Regions from separate parts of the Thermosipho africanus Ob7 genome, predicted to be linked through region 1. Evidence: riboswitches for the same ligand, from Rfam matches in the RefSeq annotation. Region 1 holds a riboswitch; each other region holds the start of a gene.
The links. Region 1 has a riboswitch for cobalamin ahead of OB7_RS08340 (GIY-YIG nuclease family protein). Riboswitches for the same ligand answer to the same signal wherever they lie in the genome.
Positions count from the first base shown of each region.

Region 2: it holds a riboswitch for cobalamin, as region 1 does, so the genes downstream of both, OB7_RS01615 (ABC transporter substrate-binding protein) here and OB7_RS08340 (GIY-YIG nuclease family protein) in region 1, are expected to answer to the same signal.
Region 3: it holds a riboswitch for cobalamin, as region 1 does, so the genes downstream of both, OB7_RS09895 (hypothetical protein) here and OB7_RS08340 (GIY-YIG nuclease family protein) in region 1, are expected to answer to the same signal.

Region 1 is NZ_NKRG01000008.1:33,940-38,937, reverse strand. Features, by position in the region: gene OB7_RS08360 (putative DNA modification/repair radical SAM protein) at 1-734, shown strand, start outside; gene OB7_RS08355 (DUF4130 domain-containing protein) at 735-1,307, shown strand; gene OB7_RS08350 (GGDEF domain-containing protein) at 1,308-2,780, opposite strand; tRNA gene OB7_RS08345 (tRNA-Pro) at 2,914-2,990, shown strand; cobalamin riboswitch at 3,025-3,193, shown strand; gene OB7_RS08340 (GIY-YIG nuclease family protein) at 3,246-3,629, shown strand; gene cobT (nicotinate-nucleotide--dimethylbenzimidazole phosphoribosyltransferase) at 3,626-4,567, shown strand; gene cobU (bifunctional adenosylcobinamide kinase/adenosylcobinamide-phosphate guanylyltransferase) at 4,564-4,998, shown strand, end outside.
Region 2 is NZ_NKRG01000001.1:309,632-314,629, reverse strand. Features, by position in the region: gene OB7_RS01620 (1-deoxy-D-xylulose-5-phosphate reductoisomerase) at 1-739, shown strand, start outside; cobalamin riboswitch at 764-928, shown strand; gene OB7_RS01615 (ABC transporter substrate-binding protein) at 991-1,869, shown strand; gene OB7_RS01610 (FecCD family ABC transporter permease) at 1,869-2,846, shown strand; gene OB7_RS01605 (HAD-IIA family hydrolase) at 2,874-3,677, shown strand; gene OB7_RS01600 (sigma-70 family RNA polymerase sigma factor) at 3,688-4,308, shown strand; RNA gene ssrA (transfer-messenger RNA) at 4,311-4,671, opposite strand; tRNA gene OB7_RS01590 (tRNA-Leu) at 4,733-4,821, opposite strand; gene ribH (6,7-dimethyl-8-ribityllumazine synthase) at 4,857-4,998, opposite strand, start outside.
Region 3 is NZ_NKRG01000001.1:400,008-405,005, forward strand. Features, by position in the region: gene OB7_RS02030 (aspartate-alanine antiporter-like transporter) at 1-892, opposite strand, end outside; gene OB7_RS02035 (succinate--CoA ligase subunit alpha) at 979-1,665, opposite strand; gene OB7_RS09890 (hypothetical protein) at 1,748-1,939, opposite strand; gene OB7_RS10140 (hypothetical protein) at 1,948-2,073, opposite strand; gene OB7_RS10145 (hypothetical protein) at 2,140-2,271, opposite strand; gene OB7_RS09895 (hypothetical protein) at 2,488-2,700, opposite strand; cobalamin riboswitch at 2,759-2,940, opposite strand; gene OB7_RS02045 (queuosine precursor transporter) at 3,021-3,653, opposite strand; gene OB7_RS02050 (oxygen-binding di-iron domain-containing protein) at 3,858-4,622, shown strand; partial or broken gene OB7_RS10200 (methyl-accepting chemotaxis protein) at 4,988-4,998, shown strand, end outside.

The DNA of each region.
Region 1 (4,998 bases):
GAATGTACGCAGACAGGGTAAGTATAAATGTAGAATTTTTAAAAAAAGATGCATTTTTTAATCTTACACCTGAAAAAAAGCCAGAAGCAATACAAAAACCATTACAAACTTCCGCAATTAAATATCTTCAATACATCGAAGAAAAAAAGAAATATTCACATGTAAAGCCTTATTCTCCTTTGGGACAAACAACACAGATAATAGTTGGGGCAACTAACGAATCAGATAAAAAAATTATAGAATTTTCAAGCAAACTCTATAAAATATATAAACTTAAAAGGGTGTATTATTCAGGGTATATAGCCATAAACAAAGATAAAAGGCTTCCACAAAGGAGTGAAAATTCTTTAAGAGAGCACAGATTGTACCAAACAGATTTTCTCATAAGGTTCTACAATTACTCTATAGAAGAAATTTTTGATAATTCTGAAAATCTTGATTTAAATATCGATCCAAAATCTTTGTGGGCCCTAAAACATCCAGAATTCTTTCCAATAGATATATCCAAAGCAACATTTGACGAATTAATAAGGATCCCCGGGATTGGCCTTAAATCTGCTCAAAAAATAATCATGCTCAGAAAACATGGAATACTTAACTTTGACACTCTAAAAAAGGCAGGAATTTCTCTAAAAAAAGCAAAGGACTTCATCTCTATTAAAGGAAAAAACTTTAAAACTTCAAAGACTTATATGCCCTTATTTGAATTTTCTAAAAATGGGTGGGATTTGTAAATGATGGTATCATATGATGGAACCTTTAATGGACTGCTTAAACTAATTCAATTTTGCTATAAAAACAACATAATACCAGATTTTGTCTTAAAAAAAGAAAGGAAAATATCAATTCTTATCGATCTTTCTGAAATAGAATTTACTAAAAAATTCATACACGACAGTTATATTTTTCTACCATTTCTTTCTGAAATAAAAAATATTGAATCGCTAATTATAAAATATGTTATTACAAAAAATACCTTTTTAGAAAAAACTCTTAGAAAAATTTCTAAAGATGTATTGACTGAATTTGAAAAAATTAAAAGAAAGCTCTACTTTTTAGAACACAACGGAGTATTTATATCTTCATTTTCCTCTAACTCGAATATAATAGATCTTTTATTTTTATACTTTCTTGAAAGACTAAAAAATGAAAAATTCATTATATACGATGAAAAAAGAAATATCGTTATTAGTTATAATAACCGAACAAGAAAAGTATTAAAAGAAAATAGAGTAAATCTTTTTGTAAAAAGCTACGATCCTGCTCTGCATCTTTGGAATATATATCAAAAAAGTATTACCGCATAACTATTTTCCCCTTTTCATTTTATACATTAAATCATCTGCTTTTCTAATAGCGTTGTCTATATTATTATCTTCAATCTTTGAAATACCCCATGAAAATGTTGGTGAAAACTCAAAGGATTTTTTAAACTCTTCAAGAATTTTTTTCATTAAATCTTTTGCTATACTCTCATCTTTGTTTTTCAAAACAACTAAAAACTCATCTCCACCCATTCTAACAAGAAGATCTGAAGAGCTAATATATGACTTAATTATACTTGAAAGTTTTTGTAATACCTTATCTCCAACATCATGCCCCAGCGTGTCATTGATTTGCTTAAATTTATTTAGATCAACAAAAACCAATACATCTCCTTTTTTCAAAAAGTTACTATTTAAAACTCCCCGGTTGTATGCACCAGTTAATTTGTCTATAATACTCTGTGCGTATAATATATTTACCTCCGTAGATTTTTCTTTATATTCAAAAAGAATGTTAAACACAAAACTTAAATATATAGCTATTACACCGTATGGAGAAAAAAATCTAGCCGGCACATTTAAAATCATAACTAGAGCATCGTGAGATACAGTTATTGCAAAAAATGATGAAAAAATCATATCAAGAGGTATATACGCTCTAAAAGTTATATATACTAAATACAAAGAATCAAGTATTAAAAGAGGAGATACATATGTTGAAACTAACTTTAGCTGATAATCGGAAAATGTTAGCAACACAGAAACTCCCGCAGCAAAATTCAAAATTGACACAATTTTTGCAATTTTACTTACCTTTGAAAAATTATAAACCTCAAATCCAACTATTATTAATAAAAGCGAAAAATATGCAGTTGATACAAATATTTTCCTTAATGGAAACCAAAAACTTTCAAATGACAACAAATCAAAAAGCCAGACCGTTGCAAAAATACTCGAGAGCCCAAAATAAACATATGCATTTTTTCGCAAAAAATTTGCGTTTTTCGAAAGCATTAAAAGCAGTATACCAAGAGTTAACACAAGACCTATCGATATATTTATTAAATTATCCGTTAAAAATCTTAAAAAGACATATTTTTTTCTTTCACCCTCTTTTATCAAATAAAAACTATCAAGCCCTATTGAATAAACTCCGCTAATTTCAACTTCCAAGCTATTTATATTATTTGGAATCTCAAACAACATCGGCACAAACCAAGAATGCGCATTTCTATCGTTAAATCCATATTTTCCAATTAATTTCCCTGAAGAATAGACTTTAATATATGAACAATCAACATATGGGAAATATACATAACTATATCCATTTGGAATTTGAAATTTCAAATGGAATGTCCTTCTTGAATTTAGAGTTGAAGAAATCGGAAGAGAAATTCCATTCTCCGCCTTTACTATTTTTACTCCTTTAGGATATGATAAATAATAAAAGGATATGGGAAAAAATGCAAATATGATAAAAGCTATCAAAAAGTATTTTAAATAAAATCTAAACATCAAAAAAACGCCTCCCACGTTTTATTTTAACACAAAAAAGCAGGATTTTTATCAAAATTCAACTTTTTACAAACTTAAAAAAGACTGATATAGTTTGACATAAAAAGAAAGATAGAATATAATTTTAGTGTATCGGGGTGTAGCGCAGTTGGCTAGCGCGCTTGCATGGGGCGCAAGAGGTCGCTGGTTCAAGTCCAGTCACCCCGACCAAAAGGCCGGGCTAACCGGCCTTTTATAGTATATAATATAGAAAACCATCATAGGTTAAGGGAACACCGGTGAAAGGCCGGGGCTGCCCAGCAACCGTAACCGGGGACGAAATCCACAGGATGCCACTGGGAGTATTTCCTGGGAAGGCGTGGAGAGTAGGTTGATCCGGGAGCCGGGAGACCTGCCTATGATGAAAGTCACTTCCCGAATGCTAGGGCATTTCGGGGAAATTTTTGTTTTTATTAAGGTGAAAATATGAAAGGATGCTACTTACTATTAATTGAATTGCCAATAGATACCAAAATAAAAAAATGGAATCTAAAAAAAGGTACTTACGTATATGTAGGCTCTGCTATGAACAATATTGAAAAAAGAGTATCTAGGCACCTGTCCAAAAATAAAAAGTTGCACTGGCATATTGACTATCTTCTCGATAAATCAAACGTAAAATCAGTTGTAATGGTTTCTTCAGAAACAAAATGCGAGGAAAAGATTTCACTCTACATGTCTCAATTTTTTACAGGTCCAAAAGGGTTTGGCAGTTCAGATTTAAAAGTACAGACCAATCTATATTATATAGATAATTTCGATAATTTTTCAAAAATACTTTCAAACATACTCAAGGGGGAATTAAAATGAACGAGGCAGGATATCTTGAAGAACTTGCCAGTAAACTTTTTAAAATAAAAAAGCAAATTCCATTGCCAATGTTCAAGGACAAAAGAGTTTATGTATTTGCAGCAGATCATGGAGTAGTACAAAACGGAGTTTCTGCGTATCCTAAAAACGTGACCTATCAAATGGTTTTAAATTATTTTAAAGGTGGTGCAGGTATAAACGTCTTTGCAAGACATATGGGGCTTAAATTTTTTGTAGTAGATAGTGGCGTAGATTATGATTTTGAAGATAATCCTTCATTGATAAAAATGAAAGTAGGATATGGCACAAAAGATTTTTCAATGGGGCCTGCAATGACAAGAGAAGAAGCAATTACATGTATTGAATATGGAATGAAAGTTGCAAAAAAAGCTATAAGCCAAGGAGCAGATTTACTTGTAATAGGTGACAAAGGTATTGGAAATACAACAACGGCAACCGCAATATTTGCCTCATTTGGCTTTGATGTGAATAAAATAACCGATATTGGAACACCTATTCCTCCTTCTTCTGTAATAAAGAAAAGAAATATTGTAAAGAAAGCTTTGAAAATAAATAGGCCAAATCCAAATGATCCAATTGATGTTCTCTCTAAGGTTGGTGGATACTGCATAGGTCAAATGGCAGGTTTCATCTTAGAAGCTTTTAAAAATAAAGTCCCCGTGGTTATAGACGGATTTCCAACAACCGCCGGATTTTACCTAGCGTATAAGATAAATGAAAGAGTTTTAGATTACGCCTTTTTCGGACATTTATCAAAAGTAAAAGGGCATAAAGTCATTTTGGATAGCCTAGGTGTAAGGCCTATCTTAGATCTTGATATGAGGCTTGGTGAAGGAACAGGTGCGGCATTATCCGTTTATTTAATAGAAGCCGCTATAAAATACTTTAACTTTAAAAATGAAAAGGTGATATCATGATAACCCTTATAACTGGTGGTGTAAAATCAGGAAAAAGTAGTTTTGCTTTAAAGTTATCAGAAAACTTTAAAAAAAAGGCATTTATTGCAACTGGTGTTGCTTTTGATGAAGAGATGAAAAAAAGAATAGAAAAACATAAACAAGAAAGAATAGGTTTTGACACTTTTGAAGAACCAATAGAGGTCTATAAAATCATTGAAAGTCTAAATCAAAAATATGAAGTTGCAATACTTGACTGTCTCACAACCTATCTTGGAAATCTATATTATTATGAAAAAGATATAGAATATTATACAAAAAAACTTATTGATTCACTAAAAAGAGTTAATTACAACTTAATTATTGTCACAAACGAAGTAGGATGGGGAATAATACCAGAAAATAAACTTTCAAGAAAATATGTAGACAACTTGGGACTGCTCAACAAAAAA
Region 2 (4,998 bases), on a different contig from region 1:
TTTGGTCTGTGCAAGTCCATTTGTAAAAAAAGCTTGTAAAGAAAATAACGTTGAGCTAATACCAGTTGATAGTGAACATTCTGCAATTTTTCAGATATTTGATGAAAGTGTGGTAAAGATATTAATAACTGCATCTGGTGGTGCAATAAGAGATAAAGAAAATATAGATGATTTATCAGTCGAAGATATATTAAACCATCCAGTTTGGAGTATGGGTAAAAAAATAACTGTAGATTCTTCAACAATGGTAAATAAAGCATTTGAAGTAATTGAAGCTTTCGAACTCTTTGAATTGGAAAATATTGAGGTAAAAATACATCCAACTGGAACAGTTCATGGAGCTGTATTTTTAAAAGATGGGACTGTAAAAATTCATTTTGGATTTCCAGATATGAAAATTCCAATTTCTTACTCACTAAGTTATCCAAATAGATTATACGAAAATAAAAATTGGCCAAATTTTGAAAGTAAAAATTTTATATTTGAAGATGTAAATCCCTCAAAATATCCTGCTTTTTTCTATGGAAGAAGTATAATTAAGGAACTTGCAAAAAGAATAGCCTTCAATGCAGCTGACGAAATTGCTGTAGAAAAATTCCTAAATGGTCAAATAAAATTTTCAAAAATAGCTGATATAGTCATAAACACATGCGAAAAAATAAATGGAAATATAAATGATTTTAAAGAAATTTTTGAAATAGACAAGATTGCAAGACAAATTGCAAAAGAACAATATTAGTGTTATAATCTATTTGCAGCAACTTAATATTTTCCCTTTCAAATAAGGGAAGCCGGTGAAAGTCCGGCACGGGGACGCCACCGTAACCGGGGACGAAATCCACAAAATGCCACTGGGATATTTCCTGGGAAGGCGTGGAGAGTAGGATGATCCGGAAGTCGGGATACCTTATTTGAAAGGAAAGCAATCCACCTTTGCGGTCCCTAAGGGTGGGCATTTTTCTTTAAAATATTATATAGGAGGGATAAAGGATGAAAAGATTGGCTATTTTTTTAAGTGTCTTATTAACTACATTTATATTTGCACTCTCTATTGTTGATGATGCCGGAAGATTGGTAAGCTTTGATAAAATACCTGAAAGGATAGTTTCTGCTGCTCCAAGCTCTACAAAATTTCTTGTAAAACTTGGTCTTGGAGAGAATATAGTTGGTGTTACAGATTGGGATTCTTTTAATGCTGAAAAAATTGGAAATATGGTACCACTAAACATAGAAAAAATTATTTCATTAAATCCTGACATTGTAATCACTTTCGGTGGTTTTCAACTTCCAGAAGTTCAAAAGCTAGAAAAATTCGGTATTAAAGCACTTGTTTTAAATCCTACAACACTAAATGACGTTGCAAGAGATGTAATGCTTCTTGGAAATGTATTTGGTAAAGAACAAATAGCATCTGAAATTGCAAATAAAATAAAACAAACAATTTCAGACTATGGTGTAAAGAGCTCAAAAGTGCCTCTTGAAAAAAGACCAAAAGTCTTTTTCACAATAACAGTTCCAAATAATGAAACAAAAGACCTTTGGACTGCAGGAACTGGCTCTTATGTAAATGAATTGATTACATACGCAGGTGGAGTAAATATTTGTGCTCCTTATTCTGGTAATAATGGATGGTTCTCTGTAAATTGGGAATTTTTAACATACAATGATCCTGATATAATAATTGTCGCATCATACATTAGCGCAGATGAAACTATAAAGCAAATAAAATCGCATGAAATATTTAAAAACCTTAAGGCCGTTAAAAACAACAAAATATTTGTTATTGATGGCAACGACATAAGCTCAATATCTCCAGATATAGTAAAATATCTTGAAATTTTTTATAACTTCTTTTATGGAGGAAAATAATGACTAAAATAAACATTTATAAGACTGGAAGGATCATCCTTCCAGTCTTGTTCTTCTTAGTAATTCTTATAAATCTTTCTATAGGAACTGTGAAAATTCCAATCTCTCAAATATTTAATCCTGAAAATGAGAAAATAAAATTCCTCATATGGAATGTTAGATTTCCAAGAATATTAATGAGCCTAATAGCTGGTTCAGGCCTTGCACTTGTTGGAAACATCTACCAAACAATTATGAAAAATCCACTTGTTGATCCTTATCTAATTGGTACATCTTCAGGGGCCGGTTTTGGTGCAGTTTTAGCACTTTATGTTGCTGTTTCATTGAACAGAACCGTCAGTGTCAATGTATTTTCTTTTGCATTTTCATTACTTGCTTCACTATTAACAATTATTCTTGCAAAAAGAAAGAGAATAATTCCTATAACTCACCTTATTCTTTCAGGTGTATTAATTAGTACTATATTTTCATCTGCTACAATCTTATTAATAAATCTCTCACGTAAAACTTTAACAAGCGCATATGTTTGGCTTTTTGGAAGTCTTTCTGGTACAACAATAAATGATTTAACAATTCCAGCAATATCGGTAATTGTACTGTTTTTTATTGCATTAATAAAAAACAGAGAACTCGATGCAATTGCTTTAGGAGAAGAGGAAGCAAAAATTCTTGGTGTTGATGTTGAAAAAATAAAGTGGTTCTTTTATTTAGCAGGGTCTTTTGTAATATCGGTAATTGTATCAAAAACTGGAATAATCGGCTTTGTTGGTTTAATAATTCCTCATGCTGCAAGAATTCTTACTGGTTCAAAACATAAATACAGCCTTATTGGCAGTATCTTACTTGGTGGAATTTTTCTCTCCTTTTCTGACACCATATCTAGAACAATAGCTTCTCCCATTGAAGTTCCAATAGGTGTTGTTACATCGTTTATTGGTGCACCATTAATGTTCATCCTTCTTAAAAAACAAAAATAATAGTATAATATCTTTTGAGGTGAAAAAATGAAAATTCTTATAAAAGATTCTCTTAAAAAATTAGAGAATGTTAAGTTATTCGTTCTTGACATCGATGGTACTTTTTCCTTAAGTGGAAAGCTTTTCCCTGGTTCAATTGAGTTTGCAAACACTGTTTTAAAAGCAAACAAAAAATTTGTTTTCTTGACAAACAATTCAAACAAATCAATTGATGATTATTTATTAGAGTTTAAAAACGCTGGTCTTTCAATAAATGCTGATCAAATTTTTACTGCTGGCATTGAAACTGCTGAATATTTGATTGAAAAATTTGGACCCAAAAAAATATATCTTGTAGGAAACAAGGCAATTAAACAAGTATTTGAAAATATTGGACATAAGGTTGTAGATAGTGAAGAACCTGATATTGTTGTTGTTACATTTGATACTACTTTAAACTATGAAAAACTAGCTAAGGCTTGTAATTATGTTTCAAAAGGAAAATTGTTTGTTCTAACAAACCCTGACCTAAATTGTCCATCAAAAGATGGACCTATCCCTGATACAGGAGCAATTGCAAGTATAATCACAAAGGCTACTGGAAAAGAGCCAGACATAATATTTGGAAAACCCGATCCATTAATTCTTGAAATGATCATGCAAAAAAATAATGTAAAAAAAGAAGAAACATGTGTAATTGGAGATAGACTCTATACGGATATTCTTCTTGGCAAAAGAGCTGGAGTGCTGACCATTTTAGTATTAACTGGTGAAGCAAAAGAGAGTGATATAAAAAATATAAAACCTGATATAATTGCTCAAGAAATTGGTGAGATTTCAAAATACATTTAGGTGATAAATAATGATAAAGTACAACCTTAGGGGAAAAAGAATAGAAAAACTAGTTGAGCTAGCCCAAAGTGGATTAAAAGAAGCATTAGAACTCATAATTGAAAAGTATTATCCAATGGTCATTAGAATTTCATCAAAATATTATGCACCATGGGCTGAATTTGAAGACATCGTCCAAAATGGCCTTATTGGATTAATTAAGGCAGTTTTTTATTTTGATAATGAAAAAAGTTCTTTTAACTCATTTGCCTGGAAAAGTATAGAGGGGGAAGTTCAAACATTTATTACTTATTTAAATAGAAAGAAAAATAAAATCCTTTCAGATTCATCAAGTATAGATGTTTTTGATGAAGAAGAAAGTGGAGAACAAGCCGATTACTCACTCCAAGACAAATCAACAAATATACCCAAAAAAATATTCATAGATATAATTAAGGAAACAATTGTCAAACATTTAAAAGACGTGGAAATAGATATTTTTGAAATGTGGTTAGATGGTTATTCATATGCTGAAATTCAGGAGGAATTAAATGTAAACTTTAAAAAGGTAGATAATACAATACAGAAGGCAAAAAGGATTGGAAGAACAAAGATTGATAGGTTTATAATCGAACAAGTCTTTAATAATTAATCTGGTGGAGGCGGCGGGAATCGAACCCGCGTCCGAAGACAAAATCCCCCAAGCTTCTCCGAGCGCAGTCCGTGTTTTAAATTTCGGATTTGGAACGCCCACGGACAGGCTTTCCAAACCCAAGCCTTTCTAAGATTTCGCGACTTTGGACGAAAGGCAAATCCAAAGCCGCTAGACCGGTTATGTCACGCCCTAGCCAGAGCCCCGGTCAAACCCTGGTAGGACGGCAGCTTTTTAAATTAAGCTGCTAATGCTAATTCTTCGTTGGCACTTATCTTTTTCCCGAGTTTTTTTTACGAGGAACCCGGAAACCTCGGCTCGCTTCTTGGGGAATTTCATCCCCGTCGAAACCAGTTCGCCCCCGTATATATTTGACCTGTTTTAAAAGACCGAAGTTCAAAAAAAAGGTCCCGCATTCGGGACCTGGTGCCGAGGGCGGGACTTGAACCCGCACGAGCGCTGATGCTCACATGGCCCTCAACCATGCGTGTCTGCCAATTCCACCACCTCGGCTCGCGTAAATTATTATACCACAATTATAAATTTGGTCAAGTACTTTTTATTGAATTTATCTTTCTATTTATATTGGCCATTTCAAGTGCAACCATAGCAGCTTCAAAACCTTTATTCCCCATTTTTGCACCTGCACGATTAATTGCTTGTTCTAAAGTATCTGCAGTAACAACACCA
Region 3 (4,998 bases), on a different contig from region 1:
CCATAAGATATAAACTTTCTCTGTTGAAATTTGAAATTACCTTATAACCGCTTCTTAGACCAATCGATGATAAAAATATTACAAGACCTAAGTTTTGAAAGACCTTTAGTATATTTTTATTAAATTCAAAACTTAGATTGCCTATTTTTCCAAGTGAGCCTAAAAATAAAGAACTTAATAATATCCCACCAGTGTTTCCGAGTTTTAAGGATGCAAATTTAAGGTTTAAATTTAAATTTCCAATTAGTATACCTAAAATTATAACTATTGAAAAGCTAATAAAATTAAAATTGTAATCTTTTGAATTATCGATACTTTCAAATTTATATGATTCTTTTTCTTTATTTATATTAATTTTAAAAATTATAGGAATAAAATAGATTGAAAATATTACTGCTAAAACACCGGGTATATAACCAACTGTATAGCCATAAATAATATCGGCAGAGCCTTCTTTTATGCTTTCAAGTGCACTAGCTAGACCAGGTGAGCTTGTCATACTACCAGAAAAAACTCCTAACAAATTGAGGTTGTTTAAATTGGTAAAGTAGGTAAAAAGTAATGTTGAAATAAATCCTGAAAAAGTTATTAAAAAACCCAAAATTATAAATTTAAAGCCGTGAGTTTTGAGAATTTTTTTAATATCTCTTGAAGCAATTAAGCCTATTGAAGATACAAACAAAATGAGTGAGAAATTAAAAAACGTGTTTAAAGTATTTTGAATATTAATTAATTCTTTTTGAGAGTTTATAAACAATGGAAATAGCCAGCCAAAAAAAAGACCAGCAAAAAGTGTACCTGAAGCACCTAGTTTAAAGTTTTTAAATTGAATTTTTCCAAGCAATAATCCACTTAAAATTGAGATGAATAATAGAAAAAATGGATTGCTCATTTTACCCCTCCAATAATTCTTCTATATATTTAGCAACGAAAATCCCCATATTATTTAATTTGTTTTCTTTATACTCTATTGAACCTTCATAGCCTTCGATAATAGCACCTGCATGTCCCATTCTTTTGCCTTTTGGAGCAGTTCTTCCGGCAAAAAAAGACCTGTATATTAGCATTATAACCTTTTTTTAGAAATTTTTCTATACCTATTATTTCATCATTACCGCCTATTTCACTGATGATAACAATTTTTCTTGGATTTAAATGCGTAACAAATTCTAAAGCTTCATCTATTGAAATTCCAATTATTGGATCACCGCCTAATCCAATTGCAATTTTAATACCAGTGGATTTTTTTGAAAGGTAATTGGATACTTCGTACATTAGAGTACCACTTTTTGAAATAATTGCTATATCTCCAGGTTTGAAATCTGATGATGGCATTATTCCAATTTTACTTACTCCTGGAAGAATAATTCCTGGACAATTTGGACCTACAAATGTTATATTTTTCTCTTTTACTTTTTTATATATTTCGATCATATCGTGAATTGGAATGTGCTCAGTTATTGTGATGATTTTTTTAATTCCTGAATCAATGGCTTCAAATATAGCACTTTTAGCATAAAGGGTCGGAACAAAAACCACGCTAGTATCACATTTATATTTTTTTACAGCTTCGAACATGTTATCAAAAACAGGAATATTTTCAATATTTGTTACTTTATTGTTTTTTGAAACTCCACAAACTATATTTGTTCCATATTCAATCATTTTTTTGTGTGAAATTTACCATATTTTCCAGTAATACCTTGAGCACAGACTTTTTCATTTCCATTAATCATGATACTTCCCCTTATTGCAATTTAATCATCTCGTACATATCATCAAAATAAGCTATGTTATTTTCATCTAATATTCGTTTGGCTTCGTTTTCATTGGGTCCGGTAATTCTTACAAGTATAGGAACATTTTTATTTTCGTTTTTGAATTTTACGATTGCTTTTGCTATTTCGTCGCATTTTGTAATACAACCAAATATATTCATTATGATTTTTATACATTTAGTGATTTTAGTGATCTCATTGCTTCTAAAGTTATATTTGAATTTGCTCCACCACCAAGATCCAAAAAGTTGGCAGGTTTTCCACAATATAGATTTACTGCATCCATTGTTGCCATAACTATTCCAGCTCCACAACCGATACTGCCAATATCACCATCTAATTTTACAAAATGAAATGGATATTAATCATTTACAAATTCTTGAGCCCATTTTTGTCTAAATAATGCATTGTCATCAAGATGCATTACACAATCAAGCGCGATTAACTTGCCATTTTCATCTTCTGCAAGAAGATTAATTTCAAGAAGAGTCAATTCTTTTTCAATAAATAATTTATATAGCTAATAACAATATCGTGAAATTTATCAGGCAGCTTTTTATAATCATTTATGTTTAGATTTAAAATATTATTTTTATTGTTTTCAATTTCTATACCACCACTTTCTGAGAAAAGAATTTTTATATCTGTTTAATATTTATTTTTTCTTCAACAAGAATTGCATAAGGTTTTTCACCATGGATATCTTTTTCTAATAGATTTTATGTATTGGTGAAAAATTCGTCTTTTGTGTTTGCAAATTTCCACCTGCTTTCATTCTGCTTTCAACAAGGACTTGACTTTTTAAAACTGCTGGAAGAAATTTTACTTGTAGACTGTCTGAGTTTTTAATTACATAGCCATTTGGTGTTTCAATCCCTGCTTCTTTTAAAAGTTTTTTACCAACAAACTCATGAATTTTCACTATCTCACCTCCAAAGTATTGAATAAAAAATTTTTCTCAATCTTCCCTCGAGATTGAGAAACGTTTTGAAATAAAGGCAGGTCTCCTGGCTTCCGAATCATCCTACTCTCCACGCCTTCCCAGGAATACTTCCCAGTGGCATACTGTGGATTTCGTCCTCGGTTACAGTGGCGGGGCCGCGCTGGATTTTCACCAGCTTCCCTTTTAAGCCAAATAGGCACCTTTATTCCAAAATAATATTCACTTTTCTAGAGAATTATAACAAAAATTATAATTTTTGTAATCTTTAATTATTTTATAAAAAGCCAATTAATCGTGTATTATTCTTCGAAAGCAAATTCATTTTTAATTTTTTTAACGCTCATATTGATTATTGGACTGTTAAAAATTGATAGAGCCAGCTTTACTATATACTGTGATAATATCATATTAAACAATACGTTAAGATCATATGAGCCAAAAAAGGATACTACAACGAAAACTATAGAATCTACAAATTGAGTGATTATCATTGAAAAAGCATTTCTAAAAGTAATATTTTCATAGTTGAATAGTTTTTTAGGTAAGTTAAAAGCCCAAATATTAGTATATTGTGCTGAAAGATAAGCTAAAAAGCTTGCTAATATTATTCTTGGAGTTGAATTGAAAACTGTTATATAAGCATTATTTTTGTCAAAAATATTTGATGGTGGATAAAATATTACTAAATATGAATATATTACTAAAATAAGTGAGGCTAAAAATCCAACTTTGATAACCTTTTTTGCCATATTAGCTCCATAAACTTCAAATATTATATTAGATATTCCAAAGCTAAGTGGATAAATTAAAACTGATAAAGTGATAACAAATGGGCCAATATTAACTAGTTTTCCTGCTATTATGTTTGAGATGATAATGACGGCAGTAAACAATCCTGTTAAAAGTATTAACCTTTCCTGTGATTTTTCCATGATCAACCTCCTTATCTATATATTAACAATTCATTTAGCATCTTATTCTATAACATTGTGTAATAGATTTCAAGTAAAAATAAAGTTAATAACCTTAAATCTTTATAAATATGAAAGTTTGTATTGTTAATATTTTTTATAGTTCTAAAAAACTGAAAAATGTTTATTTTTCTGGTATAATAAATAGTAAAGGGGGTAAAAAGTATGAATAATATTTGTTTATATGATGATGGCAAGCATAAATATTACCTTCTTGGTTGGGAAGAGACAGAGGATCCAAATATGGTTCCAACTAATCAATATTTAATTATCCATGAAAATAAAGGTTTTTTATTAGATCCAGGTGGAGCTCATGTTTTTCCAAGGGTGCTCGCAAATGTATCTGAAATTATTGCTCCTGAAAATATAGAAGGAATATTTTATTCGCACCAAGACCCTGATGTTTCTTCTGGAATAACGATGTGGCTTACAATAGCAAGCAGAGCAAAAATTTATATTTCAGAACTTTGGATAAGATTTTTACCACATTTTGGCGTTTTTGATAAAAACAGAATAGTTGGACTAAAGGATAGAGGAGAAAAGGGTGTTAGATTTTCTGGATATACACTTGATTTTGTTCCGGCACATTTTTTGCATGCCCCAGGTCACTTTAATGTCTATGATCCAATCTCTAAAATATTATTTAGCGGTGATATAGGTGTTTCTTTACTACCATTTAGTCAAAGGGTGCAAATATATGAAGGCGACTTTAAAAATCTAGTAAGTGCAATGGAAGGTTTTCATAAAAGATATATGACTTCAAATGCTGCTTGTAAGATTTGGGTTGATAGAGTATCAGAATATGAAATTTATATGATTGCTCCACAGCATGGTGCCGTTTTAAAGGGAAATGTTGTCAAAGAATTTTTGAAATGGTTTAAGACATTGAAATGTGGTAGCGATATAATTGAACAATTTTACGGGAGATGATAGATATGAAAATAGATGAAAAAACTTTAAATACTTTATCATCGGCTTTTTATGTACAGAATTTGATGTTATCTTTTATGGCACAGTTGGATGAAGTATTAGTTTCAAGGATAAATGATATAAAAGATGATATAGAAAAGATTACCAGTAGATTTGAAGAATTAAATGATAATATTTTTAAGCTTCTTGAGAGTTTTTCAAAAGAAAGTAAAAGTATAGTTGAAAACGTAGAATATGCTACAGAAGTTAATCAGAAAATTAATGATGATTTAAAAAGTCTTGGAACAGATGTTGATAATGTTTCATTAAAATTTAAAGATACAATAGGTAAAACATCAGAAACTTTTGAAAAATTTTCAAAAGTAGAAGAGCTTGT